DNA from 3 places in the Flavobacterium sp. AK-301 genome. Region 3 is predicted to be linked to each of the others. Evidence: riboswitches for the same ligand, from Rfam matches in the RefSeq annotation. Region 3 holds a riboswitch; each other region holds the start of a gene.
The links. Region 3 has a riboswitch for cobalamin ahead of metE (5-methyltetrahydropteroyltriglutamate--homocysteine S-methyltransferase). Riboswitches for the same ligand answer to the same signal wherever they lie in the genome.

Region 1: another riboswitch for cobalamin. It lies ahead of AC4FQX_RS10065 (ribonucleotide-diphosphate reductase subunit beta); the one in region 3 lies ahead of metE (5-methyltetrahydropteroyltriglutamate--homocysteine S-methyltransferase).
Region 2: another riboswitch for cobalamin. It lies ahead of AC4FQX_RS06715 (TonB-dependent receptor plug domain-containing protein); the one in region 3 lies ahead of metE (5-methyltetrahydropteroyltriglutamate--homocysteine S-methyltransferase).

The regions. Positions count from the first base shown of each region.
Region 1 is NZ_JBZEES010000006.1:35,168-39,460, reverse strand. It holds gene AC4FQX_RS10070 (ribonucleoside-diphosphate reductase subunit alpha) at 1-616, opposite strand, end outside; gene AC4FQX_RS10065 (ribonucleotide-diphosphate reductase subunit beta) at 707-1,681, opposite strand; cobalamin riboswitch at 1,778-1,918, opposite strand; gene AC4FQX_RS10060 (GNAT family N-acetyltransferase) at 2,285-2,884, opposite strand; gene AC4FQX_RS10055 (T9SS type A sorting domain-containing protein) at 3,069-4,293, opposite strand, start outside.
Region 2 is NZ_JBZEES010000003.1:186,115-190,407, forward strand. It holds gene AC4FQX_RS06705 (hypothetical protein) at 1-128, shown strand, start outside; gene AC4FQX_RS06710 (L-threonine 3-dehydrogenase) at 329-1,270, shown strand; cobalamin riboswitch at 1,360-1,567, shown strand; gene AC4FQX_RS06715 (TonB-dependent receptor plug domain-containing protein) at 1,713-3,776, shown strand; gene AC4FQX_RS06720 (DUF5074 domain-containing protein) at 3,780-4,293, shown strand, end outside.
Region 3 is NZ_JBZEES010000002.1:285,200-289,492, forward strand. It holds gene AC4FQX_RS04775 (DUF3817 domain-containing protein) at 1-167, shown strand, start outside; gene AC4FQX_RS04780 (mechanosensitive ion channel family protein) at 176-1,426, shown strand; gene AC4FQX_RS04785 (acyl-CoA thioesterase) at 1,451-1,840, opposite strand; cobalamin riboswitch at 2,047-2,237, shown strand; gene metE (5-methyltetrahydropteroyltriglutamate--homocysteine S-methyltransferase) at 2,392-4,293, shown strand, end outside.

The DNA.
Region 1 (4,293 bases), on a different contig from region 3:
TTTCTCTTTTATAAGTATCTCCGTCTATCATTTCCTGCATCCAGTAATCGGGAACACAAACGGCATAGAATAAATTCTGAATAGGATTCCCTATATTTTTAATGGATAAGAATTCTTCTATATCGGAATGGTCAATATCCAGATAGGCAGCAAATGCTCCTCTACGGACTCCTCCTTGTGAAATGGTATCCATAGCGGTATCAAAAAGCTTCATAAAGGATACTGCTCCACTACTCTTTCCATTATCGGTTACTGCACTTCCTCTTTCTCTCAATTCTCCAAAATAGCCTGAGGTACCTCCTCCTATTTTGGTCTGCATAATCACTTCACCGAGTTTATGGGTAATTCCTTCTATATCATCGGGTATGTGTACATTGAAACAGGAAATAGGCAATCCACGTTCTGTTCCCATATTTGCCCAGATAGGAGAGCTTAAACTCATCCATCCTTTTTCTATCAATTCCTGAAAACTTTTCTGCAGTTCAGGAGCTTTCAGCCGTTTTGCTGCTCCTGCTGTTATTCTTTCTATAGCTCCTTCTACAGTTTCTCCTTTTAACAGATAACCTCTATTCAATATCTGTTCGCTTTCTTCATTTAACCACCAAAGTCGTTCCATTCTATTTATGCTTTTTATACGTTTTATAACCGATTAATCTCTTCGGGAAAGACTAATACGGGCTTCTTAAAAAATTTTATTCCTCTTCTGCTAAAATAAATCTAAAGCAGTAATACTTTTATCATGTTTTGTATATTCTACAGGTCTCTTTGCAAAAAAATCATCCAAACTGTTTGCAAATACTTCTTCTTCAAACCATTTCATCGGTCTGTATTGTTCTTCTGTGATAAAGAACAACTTAGAAAAACCGATCTGAACCAGACTGGCATCTATTCTGTATTTCATAAAGTTCAGAATATCTGTTTTACTAATCGTATCCAATTCTCCTTCGGAAAAAATCCAGTCTAATATCTGTGATTCTATACTGATCGATTCAAGAATGATCTTTGTTATTTCTTCTGATTTGTTCTGATCGATATAAGAAGGGAATTCTTCTTTAATCTTATTAATAATATACATCCCGGCATTAGCATGCACTTGTTCATCAACGGATGTCCAGGCAATAATGTTACTGGTGTTTTTCATATATCCTTTAAATCTTGTAAAGTATAATATGATGGCAAACTGACTGAAAAGAGAGACATTTTCAATTAAAATGGTAAACAGAACCAGTGATGTAATGTACTCTTGCGGCTCTTCGCTTTTAGCGTTTTTTAAAGCATTGTTCAGATACTGAATACGGCTCTGCATCACGGGTATTTCGATGAGCTTATCAAATTCATTGGTATACCCCAATACTTCAAGTAAACGTGAGTAAGCTTCGGAATGGCGGAATTCACATTCTGCAAATGTGCTTCCCAGACCATTAAACTCCGGTTTTGGAAGATGATTGTACAAACTACCCCAAAACGATTTCACTGCTACTTCTATCTGAGCAATAGCTAATAAACTTTTTTTAACAGCCTGTTGTTCAGCATATGATAAATGAGAATGAAAGTCCTGTAAATCAGCTGTAAAATCAATCTCTGAATGTACCCAAAACGATTTGTTAATAGCTTCTGTGAATTGTAAAACCTCCGGATACTCAAAAGGTTTGTAGCTTTGTCTGTAGTCAAAAATACTCATAATACTTTTTATTATTGATTAATAAAAAGCAATGTAATAAAACTCAAATTTTTCAAAAAATCTGATCTCTTATGGCATTGCCCCTGATGCGAAAGCAAAATCATTCTGTGCAGGAAAGGTAATCTGGCTTGTAATAAAAATATTACTTTACAGTTGCGCGACAGCTCGTGAATCTCACACGATTCCCCTTTATTATTTTATTGTTGGAATAAAAAATCCAAACACAAAAAACAACTTATTTTAACGACTTCAAAGGTAGCCACAAATTCAGAAGAAGGGTAATTTACTTTTAAACAATTGTTGATAAGTGCTCTTTTTTAAAGAAATTTCATACGCCATTTTTTTATTTAATCAAAAAACAAAAAAGCTTTATTTCTTTTAATTTGTTAATAGACAAAACATATTTTATCTCATATCAAAAATCAACTATTTTCATCTCATTATTTTGATATTTAAAAACGTTTTTAATGTTGATCAAATCTCTTTATTATGGTATCCAAAAAACTTCAATATTTCATTTTCAATGATCTGCTTTTTGTGTTTTATCAAGATTTTTAATTCTAAAAACAGTGTTCTATATTGCCATTTCAATAGATTAACTTGTTACAAAATTAATTTTTCTTTAAGTCTGTTTTTCACTTCCGTTTCCCATTCCGCTTTCAGTATACTCAGTACAATGCTGTCCCGTCTGCTACCATCCGGTTTCAATGCATGACTACGTAAAATACCTTCTTCTTTACACCCTATACTTTTCATTGCTGCTATACTCCTCTTGTTGTTGTTATCCGCACGAAACTCGACTCTTTCCATTCCCATTTTTTCAAATGCAAATTCTAAAAGAAGAAACTTACACTGCTTATTCAGACCAGTTCCCTGATACTGTTTTCCATACCAGGTATATCCTAATTGTAAGCATTTATCTGAAAGCTGAACATCATAGAATCTTGTACTCCCGGCATAGCTATTATTTCTTTTATCCAACACAATAAAGGGATATTCTTTTTCTTTTTCTCTTTGCTGCACTGCTGTATATAAATACTTTTTTAATGTTTCTTCTCCGTTAATGACAGCTAAAGAATACTTCCACAGTTCCGGTTCTGTCCGTGAAAAATGACGTAGATTTTCAAAATCAGATTCTTCCAAAGGACGCAGACAAACAATATCGTTTTCCAGTATATACTTTTCTTTAAAATTAAAATCCATAACTGTTCTTATTTTATTCTTTATTTTCAATGGTTTTATCTGATATTCAAATTAGAAAATATACTTTCTGCTCAGACAGTATAAAAATAAAAAAATTCCCGGTTTTCTGGATACAGAAAACCGGGAATAAAAAACCTTTACAATTTAGAACATATTCCAAGCACTAACTCAACTTATTATCGTATCAGTTCTTTATTATTTTATGACTAAACAATCCCTCGGAAGTGGTTACTTTTAAAACATGAACTCCTTTTTGAAGTCCCTGAACAGAAATACTCTGTCCTGATGGTGTTTCTTTTTTAACCAGATGTCCGTTTAGATTATAAATTTCTATTCCCTGAACGGTACCGGGTGCATCAATATAGATAACTTCCATTGCAGGATTAGGATAAACTCTGATTGTTGTGTTTTCTGTAATTTCTTCTTGCACAGGAAGGCTTAGTTTACGACTCCATATATCGCCTTCTGTTACGGCTAACGGTAATCGATCTATTACAGTAGCTCCATCTGCACGTTCTACGATTTTTACAACTCCATTTTCCATAACATAAGGCATTACAATAAAATTCCCTTCATTAATTTCAAAAGGGACTTCGCAGGTATAGGTATACTTATTTTTAGTAACGGTAATATCAGTTAAAAAAACACCATTTAACTCAAACAATCCAACTCTTGTAACGGTTTCTGAAGAAGGAACATATACCTCAAAAGAATCTTCTACAGCCACCTGAAAGAAATTATCCTGAGCTGTTTTCAGTTGTAAATGTTTTAATACAGTTGCTGTTCTAAAATTAAAACCTTTTTCGCCCAAAATAGTAATCGGCAACTTATCAATCAGATGTGATCCTTCCGGACGAGCAACAATTATTTTCTTCTCTTCTTTTTCTATATATGGCTGAATAATATATTTTCCTTTTGAAACATCAACAGGTATTTGACAAGTATAACTATTTCCTTCTCCGGAAATCGTGATATCGGCATAAAAAGTACCGTTATTACTAAATAAACCAATTTTTACCTTTTGCTGATCTGCTGAAACAGCGGCACGAACCTGAAAAGTCTCATCCGTTTTTACTTCATACACATTATCAGAGGCTGTTTGTAAGGTTAAATGCTCTTTTATATCTATCTTATCTTCTATCGTTACACTATATTCAAGAACAAAAGGAGCATGTGTCTGCGATTCCAGTCCCCAATCCAATACTAAAATCGGATAACTACTATTCGTCATTTTACAGACCAACGTTTCTCCTATATATTCTCTTCCGGCAACAAATACACCGTCATTATTATGTTCTAAATCTACAGGTATTCCCGATTCTGTATACCATTCATAAACAGTTATATTTCCTTTAATAGAATACTCGCTACTAAGATCAATTGTCTGCCCAACAGTTATAACACCCCCT
Region 2 (4,293 bases), on a different contig from region 3:
ATCTGACAACAGAATTAGTATATTATAAAATAAAAGGTAAAAAAGTATATTTTAAAATAAATGTCATTTTAATCTTATTACCCGTAATAATATTAGCAACTTGGTTGTACAGTATCTGGTCGTTTTAGCATTTAATTGATCGTTAATTTCAATGAAATATCTTTAATTATAAGACTAATAAAGATTTTTAATAATATTGTATAATTTTTTATTTTTTAACTCTTGGTTCTTTCTTCTAAATATGGTGTATCATAATTTTTTTACACTGTTAAAGTAACACTATTTAAAGGGTGAAAGTACTATATTTGTGCATCTAAAATCCCGTTAAATGAATACCACTATTTTGATTATCGGAGCCTGTGGTCAGATTGGAACAGAGCTGACCATGAAATTGCGAAGTGTATATGGTTCCGATGCTGTAATAGCATCAGATATAAGAGAAGGAAATGCAAAAATGATGGCTTCCGGACCCTTTGAAGTTGTCAACGCAATGGATTATAATCAAATTGAAAAAATAGTGGATAAATATAAAGTAGATGAGATTTATTTAATGGCAGCGATGCTATCCGCTACTGCAGAAAAAAATCCGGCAATGGCATGGGATTTAAATATGAACTCCCTTTTTCATGTACTGAACTTAGCCAAAGAAAAAAAGATAAAAAAAGTCTTCTGGCCTTCAAGTATTGCTGTTTTCGGACCAACAACTCCCCGTATAGATACTCCGCAGTATACCGTAATGGAACCCTCAACCGTATATGGAATTAGTAAACAGACCGGAGAAAGATGGTGTGAATACTATTTTAAAAATTATGGAGTAGACGTAAGAAGTATCCGGTATCCCGGTTTAATAAGCTGGTCTACCCCTCCCGGAGGAGGAACGACAGATTATGCTGTGGATATTTATTATAAAGCATTACAGGATAAAAAATATGAATGTTTCTTATCTGAAAACACAGGACTTCCTATGATGTATATGGATGATGCTATCAAAGCGACCATTTCCATTATGCAGGCTCCCGCTGAAAAAATAAAGATCAGATCCTCCTATAATTTATCCGGAATGAGCTTCACTCCCGATGATATTGCAAAAGAAATCAAAAAACATATTCCCGAATTTACTATTAGTTATTCTCCCGATTTCAGACAAAAAATAGCAGACAGCTGGCCGCAGAGTATTGATGACTCATCAGCAAGAAAAGACTGGCAGTGGCATCACGATTTTGACCTGGCTTTAATGACTACAGATATGCTGGAACATCTTAATCGTTAGTTTTCAGTATTCAAAACTGAAAACTGCGACTGAGTACTGAAAATCGAATACTTCTCTCTTTAAAAAGACCTTTATCTAAAAAAATATGTATTTTTGCCAGTGATTATGGTATTGCAAATTATCAGAATATATTTTGATAATTTGCAATAAAAGGGAATCAGGTGAGAATCCTGAACAGACCCGCTGCTGTATGCTCATAAAATGATTTTGAACAATTCTTTTGCCACTGTTTTATAAAATGGGAAGGCCGTTCAAAGTTGAGTAAGTCAGAATACCTGCCATAATGAAGGATTCCGTTTCAGTTTTAACGGAGATCCAGCAATAAGTTTAAAGCTTTCGAGGAATGGAGCTTAAGCATAACATAGATAGAGAGATTTCTTTATTTCTGCTGTATATTTATTCTAACAAAAGCTTTTTGATTTTTTAATATCAAAATGGCACAATGTATTTTAGTAGTTCAAAAATTTATTACAGTATTGTTCTGAGTATTCTTTCCGTTGCTTGTTTTTCACAAAACAAAACAGACAGTATTCATCAGATGAAAGAAGTAATAATAAAAAAGTATGCAGAAGAGAGAGCAGCCCGCTCAACAACTCCGATGCAGATACTTACATCTGATGCTATTGAGAAGTTAAATGTATTGCAGTTATCCGATGCCGTTAAGTATTTTTCCGGAGTTACGATAAAAGATTATGGAGGAATCGGAGGACTTAAAACAATTTCAGTACGAAGCCTTGGAGCAAATCATACCGCAGTCAGTTACGACGGGATTACAATAAGCGATGCTCAGACCGGGCAGATTGATCTGGGGAAATTCTCTCTGGACAATGTTGAAAGTATTTCGTTAAATGCTGGGCAAAGCGATAATATATTCCAGACCGCACGATTATTTGCTTCTGCAGGAGTATTAAACGTACAGACCTTATCTCCACAATTCAGAAAAAACGAAAAATATACTATTCGAACTACACTTAAAGGAGGTTCATTCGGTCTGATAAACCCCCGTTTTCTGGTTGAAAACCATATTACTAAAAAGATGTCCACATCAGTTAATGCAGAATATATGTATTCTGACGGAAGATATCCTTACACGACTCATTTTGGAAACGCCGGAGACCTAACTTCAAAAGGCAAACGAACCAATTCCGATGTAGAAGTATTTCGTGCAGAAACAGGATTGTTCTACAATATTAATGAACACAGTAAGTTTCGTGCAAAAGCTTATTACTATCAGTCAGAAAGAGGATTGCCCGGAGCAGATATCTGGTATAACGAAAGCGAACCGATTCAGCGATTATGGGATAAAACATTCTTTGTACAAGGACATTATGAAAATGATCTGAACGAAAAATGGTCCGTTCAGGCTAATTCCAAATTTAACTGGGCTTATCAGCGTTATTTGGATTCCGGTTATCGCGGTACAGGAGGCAAAGAAGAGAACAATTATTATCAATGGGAATATTACCTTTCAGGAACCCTGTTATATAACCCGATTAAGAACCTTTCCTTATCCATTGCTTCCGACGCTTCTATTAATACAATGAATGCCGACCTGAAAGTTTTTGCTTATCCGACTCGTTATTCCTTTCTGAATGTCTTTGCTGCCAAATATACCACAGAACGATTTTCCGTATTAGGAAATGTTTTGTCCACTATCGTAGAAGAGCAGGTAAACTATGATAAGAATGTAGGGGACAATCACAGTATTAATTATGGCAAAAGCGGTAAGAATCAGAACCGTTTATCTCCCTCTCTGAGTTTTTCATATAAACTGTTCCGTAAAGAAGATCTGCGTTTACGACTGATGTATAAAAGTATTTTCAGAGTCCCCACCTTTAATGATCTGTACTATTCAGAAGTAGGAAATCCCGATCTGAAACCGGAATTTACAAAACAATATAATGCAGGGATTACCTGGGTAAAAAGTATTGGAAAATATATTCCTTTTATTTCCGTAAGTATTGATTCCTATTATAATAACGTAAACGATAAGATTGTTGCCAGACCCTCAGCCAATATATTCAAATGGTCAATTGTCAATGTAGGAAAAGTAGATATATACGGCACCGATATCACGTTTGACGCACAGATAAAACCGTCCGATAAATACAGTATTACGTTCTCTGGAACCTATACGCTTCAAAAAGCATGGGATGTGACTTCAAAAACGGATGAAGTAGAGAAATTGCAGTACAAACATCAAATAGCCTATACCCCCGAACATTCCGGTTCCGGACGTATCAGCTTTGATAATCCTTTCGTTACCGTTTCCTATGCAGCCGTTTATTCCGGAAGTCGTTACAAACTCGGAGAGAATATCCCCGAAAACTATGTTGGAAAATATTCAGATCACAGTGTTTCGTTCAATAAAAAATTCAGATGGGACAAGGTTGATATTTCCTCAAGTGTAGAAATACTGAATCTGTTTGATTCCCAGTATGAAGTAGTTAAATCCTATCCGATGCCCGGACGTTCCGTTCGAGGCACACTTATAATTAAAATATAAAAAATGAAGTATATTTCCGGTAAAATAATAGTATTCCTTCTCTTCATCAGCCTGTTTTTTGTTGCAGCCTGTGATGACAGTGATAAATATGTAGGTCCCCCAAGTGTGGTCAATCCTCCCGGAACAGAAAATGAAGCTACTGCACTTTATATCTGTAGTGAAGGACTGTTTAGTATGAATAATAGCAGTATTGCTTATTATTCCTTTAAAGAAGCGGTCCTTAAAAAGAATTATTTTTTAGAAAAAAATCAGAGAGGATTAGGAGATACAGCTAATGATTTACAGTTATATAGAGATAAATTATACTGTATTATCAATGTTTCAAATATCATCGATGTTATTGATGCCAGAACCGGTTTATCCATACGACAAATTCCTATGGTCGATGAGAACCACATTGGCAGACAGCCCCGTTATATTGATTTTCTTGATGGTAAAGCCTATATCTGTTCCTTTGACGGAACCGTTGCCAGATTAGATACCACAACCCTGGAAATAGAAGCATTCGTTAAAGTAG
Region 3 (4,293 bases):
ATGTTCGGACAGTTGGTATGGCACATGGTCTGTTGTTTATAGTATACATTTTGCTGGCAACAATGCTTAAGTTTGAAACTGAATGGTCTCTGAAAAAATATTTTTATATCTGTATTGCCTCAGTTATTCCTTTTGGAACTTTTTATGTTGAAAAGAAAATGCTTTAATCTTTTAAATGGATAAGAAATTATTTAATTGGGTATACAAACTTCTTAAAGATATAGATGTAAATGAGCATATAGCCATATATGCCAATTTGCTTGTAAATATCATCATCATAAGCATTTTAGGATACTTGCTGGATCAGTTATTTAAAAAATTACTGATAAATATAGTAACCAGAGTAGGAAAAAAAGTAAAAATACAATTTGATGAATATCTGGTAGATAATAAAACAATTGCTTATATAGCACATATTATTCCGTTATTCTTTATTTATGAAACCATCCCTTTAGTACTTTCCGGTTTTGTAAACTGGGAAAATTTTTTTGATAAAAGTATAAGTATTCTTATTGTTTTTCTTCTTTTAGGTATTGTAAATAGTATGATGAATGCCTTAAAGAATCACTTTAAAAAAACACCTGCTTTTGCAGATAAGCCACTTGACAGTTATATTCAGGTTGTAAAGATTTTTTTATGGATCATGGCTATTACAATCATAGCGTCTATTCTGTTTGATAAATCTGTTAATTATCTTCTAGGAACCTTTGGAGCTGTTTCTGCAATAATAATACTTGTCTTTAAAGATACAATTTTAGGTTTTGTAGCAAGCATTCAGGTATCTGTTAATGATATGGTACGAATTGGAGACTGGATTACAATGGATAAATTTGGTGCAGATGGTGATGTGATCGAAATTAATTTAGCAACAGTAAAAGTGCAAAATTTTGACAAAACAACTACTACTATTCCAACTTACAGTTTAATATCGGATTCATTTAAAAACTGGCGTGGGATGACTGATTCAGGTGGACGCCGAATAAAAAGGTCTATTCTGATAAAAGCTACTAGTGTTCGGTTTATTGATGCCTCTGAACTGGAAAGCTTTAAAAAGATACAGCTAATTTCTTCTTATATTGATCACAGACAAAAGGATATTGAAAAATGGAATACTGCAAATAATATTGATAAGAACTTATTCATTAATGGTCGTAATCTGACAAATTTTGGATTGTTTCGAAAATATATTAATCAGTATCTTTCTTTACATCCCGGTCTTAATAAAGATATGACTATGATGTGCAGACACTTACAACCTACTGCTCAAGGGCTTCCTCTGGAGATTTATGCTTTTGTAAGTGATAAAAGATGGCTGAATTATGAATCTATAATGGCAGATATTTTTGATCATATTATTGCTTCTGCTAAATATTTTGATCTTGAAATATATGAATTATCTTCTGACAGTACCGGAGGAGGTTTATAAATTATAAAGAATCAGGCTGAGAAACTATTTTTTCAGCCTGTCTTCTGTATATTCTACAACTGTTTTTCCATGTGGCAAAGGTCGTCCAAAACTATCCAGACTTACCATAGTAATTTTATCCACAGCAATGATTGTTTCATGTGTCATTTTATTTCGAACTTCACACTTCAGAACTATGGATGTCCTTCCAAATTTAACTACCTGAATACCTATTTCGATAATATCTCCCTGTTGTGCCGAGCTCATAAAATTGATCTCAGACATATGTTTTGTTACTACTCGGGGATTCTCTAACTGAATAATAGAATACAACGCTGCTTCCTCATCAATCCATGCTAATAGTTTTCCTCCAAATAAGGTTCCGTTAGGATTTAAATCTTCCGGCTTTACCCATCTTCTACTGTTGAATCTCATATCCTGATTTTTATGCTAAATTAAGCCTTTTTCAATAAAGTAAGTTAGTTACAAAGGAGCAAAGTTTTTTAAGGTAAAAAAAATTAATAACTAAATACTGCAACTGAAAACTTTTGCTCCATTGAAACTCTTAATCTTTAAATCTTTGACTCTATAGTTTATTAAAATAATAGTTGTTATATTTGTTTATTAAGTTCTTTACTTTATTTCTTTCAAATGAGATAGGTTCCGAATTAAGATCCGGATTTAAAAGGGAATCGTGTGTAAATCACGAACTGTCGCGCAACTGTAAGTAACATCATAGTTTTTACCCCACGTTGTCCACTGTCATTATTATGATGGGAAGGACGGTAAAAATGTTATAAGTCAGGATACCTGCCTATTTCTACTTGACAATACTTTCGCGATTTGAAGTAATTGGTTAAAAAAAATATTCAGGGAGTAAACTGTATTTCTTTCTGTTTATTTCTATTTTCCATATTCTTTTAAAGTATTGTGAAATCATGCAAAGAGCTTTTAACTAATTAATTAATTTTTTAAAAGCAAAAAACATGTTTACAAACAACCTTGGCTATCCCAGAATCGGTAGCAACAGAGAATTAAAAAAAGCCTGTGAAAAGTACTGGGCCGGCAAAATTTCGGTAAAAGAACTCTTAAGTGCCGGAAAAGAAATTCGAATTCATAACTGGAAACTTCAAAAAGAAGTAGGAATTGATTTAATCCCTTCTAATGATTTTTCATTTTACGATCAGGTTTTGGATTTATCTTTTGCACTTGGCGCTGTTCCAAAACGTTATACAAAACTTATTTCTAAAGAAATAGATCCCATTGACCTTTATTTTGCAATGGCAAGAGGTTATCAGCAGAATGGATTGGATATTACCGCAATGGAAATGACAAAATGGTTTAATACCAATTATCATTATATCGTTCCTGAGTTTTATAAAGATCAGGAATTTAAATTATTTTCTAAAAAAATAATTGATGAATTTATAGAAGCAAAACAGAATAATATACTTACTAAACCGGTAATTATAGGTCCTGTTTCTTATCTTTTATTAGGAAAGGAAAAAGAAAGTGGTTTTGAAAAAATTGATTTAATAAATAGACTGCTTCCGGTTTATTTTGATATTATAAAAGAACTTATTGCTAACGGTGCAGAATGGATACAGTTTGATGAGCCTTTTCTTTCATTAGATCTGAATGAAAAGGAAAAAAAGGCTTTTCAGTATGTTTATACCGAGATAAAGAAAGTTTTCCCTGAGCTGAAAACCCTTTTGGCAACTTATTTTGGAGGTTTAAGAGATAATACTTCATTTGTTGTTTCTCTTCCTGTTTCAGCACTTCATCTTGATCTGACGAATGATCAGGAACAATTAGAAGATATTTTAAAAAATATTCCTGAAACGCTGATACTTTCATTAGGTGTGGTAGATGGAAGAAATATCTGGAAAAATGATTTTAGAAGTTCTTTAAAAGTTATTGATTCAGTATCCAATAAAACAGGGAAAGACAGAATTATTATTTCTTCTTCCTGCTCTCTACTACATTCTCCGTGTGATCTGGATTTAGAAACAAATGATACGGTGTTGATTCCTGAAATAAAACAATGGATGGCTTTTGCAAAACAGAAGATTGAAGAAATAGTAGTATTAAAACAGCTTGCCAACAGTGAGGACATTACAAATGCTGCCACTAAATTAAAGGAAAACATTAAGGTACAGGATCTTCGCAAAACTTCAGTTTTAATTCATGATCTTAAAGTAAAAGAACGCGTTGCTCAGATTACAGAAAAAGATACCCATCGTAAAAATCCTTTTTCAATAAGAAAACAACTACAGAAAAAAGCTCTAAATCTACCCCTGTTTCCTACAACCACAATAGGCTCTTTTCCTCAGACTGATGAAGTACGAAGCTGGAGAGCTCAGTTTAGAAAAGGAACTATTACCTTAAGTCAGTATGATGAGCTTATTCGAAAAGAAACAGAAGAAAATATCCGTTTTCAGGAAGAGATCGATATTGATGTTCTCGTTCATGGAGAATTTGAACGTAATGACATGGTAGAATATTTTGGAGAGCAGTTACAGGGTTTTGCTTTTACAAAAAACGGTTGGGTACAAAGCTATGGAAGCCGATGTGTGAAACCTCCAATCATTTATGGAGATGTCTCCCGCCCTACTCCAATGACGGTAAAATGGGCAGTTTATTCACAGTCACTTACTGATAAACTGGTTAAAGGGATGCTTACAGGACCTGTTACAATTTTACAATGGTCTTTTGTAAGAAATGATCAGCCTCGCTCCACTACCTGTACACAGATTGCTTTAGCAATTCGTGATGAAGTACTAGATCTGGAACGAGAAGGAATAAAAATAATTCAGATTGATGAACCGGCAATCAGAGAAGGACTACCGTTGAGAAAAAAAGACTGGCAGGATTATCTGAAATGGGCA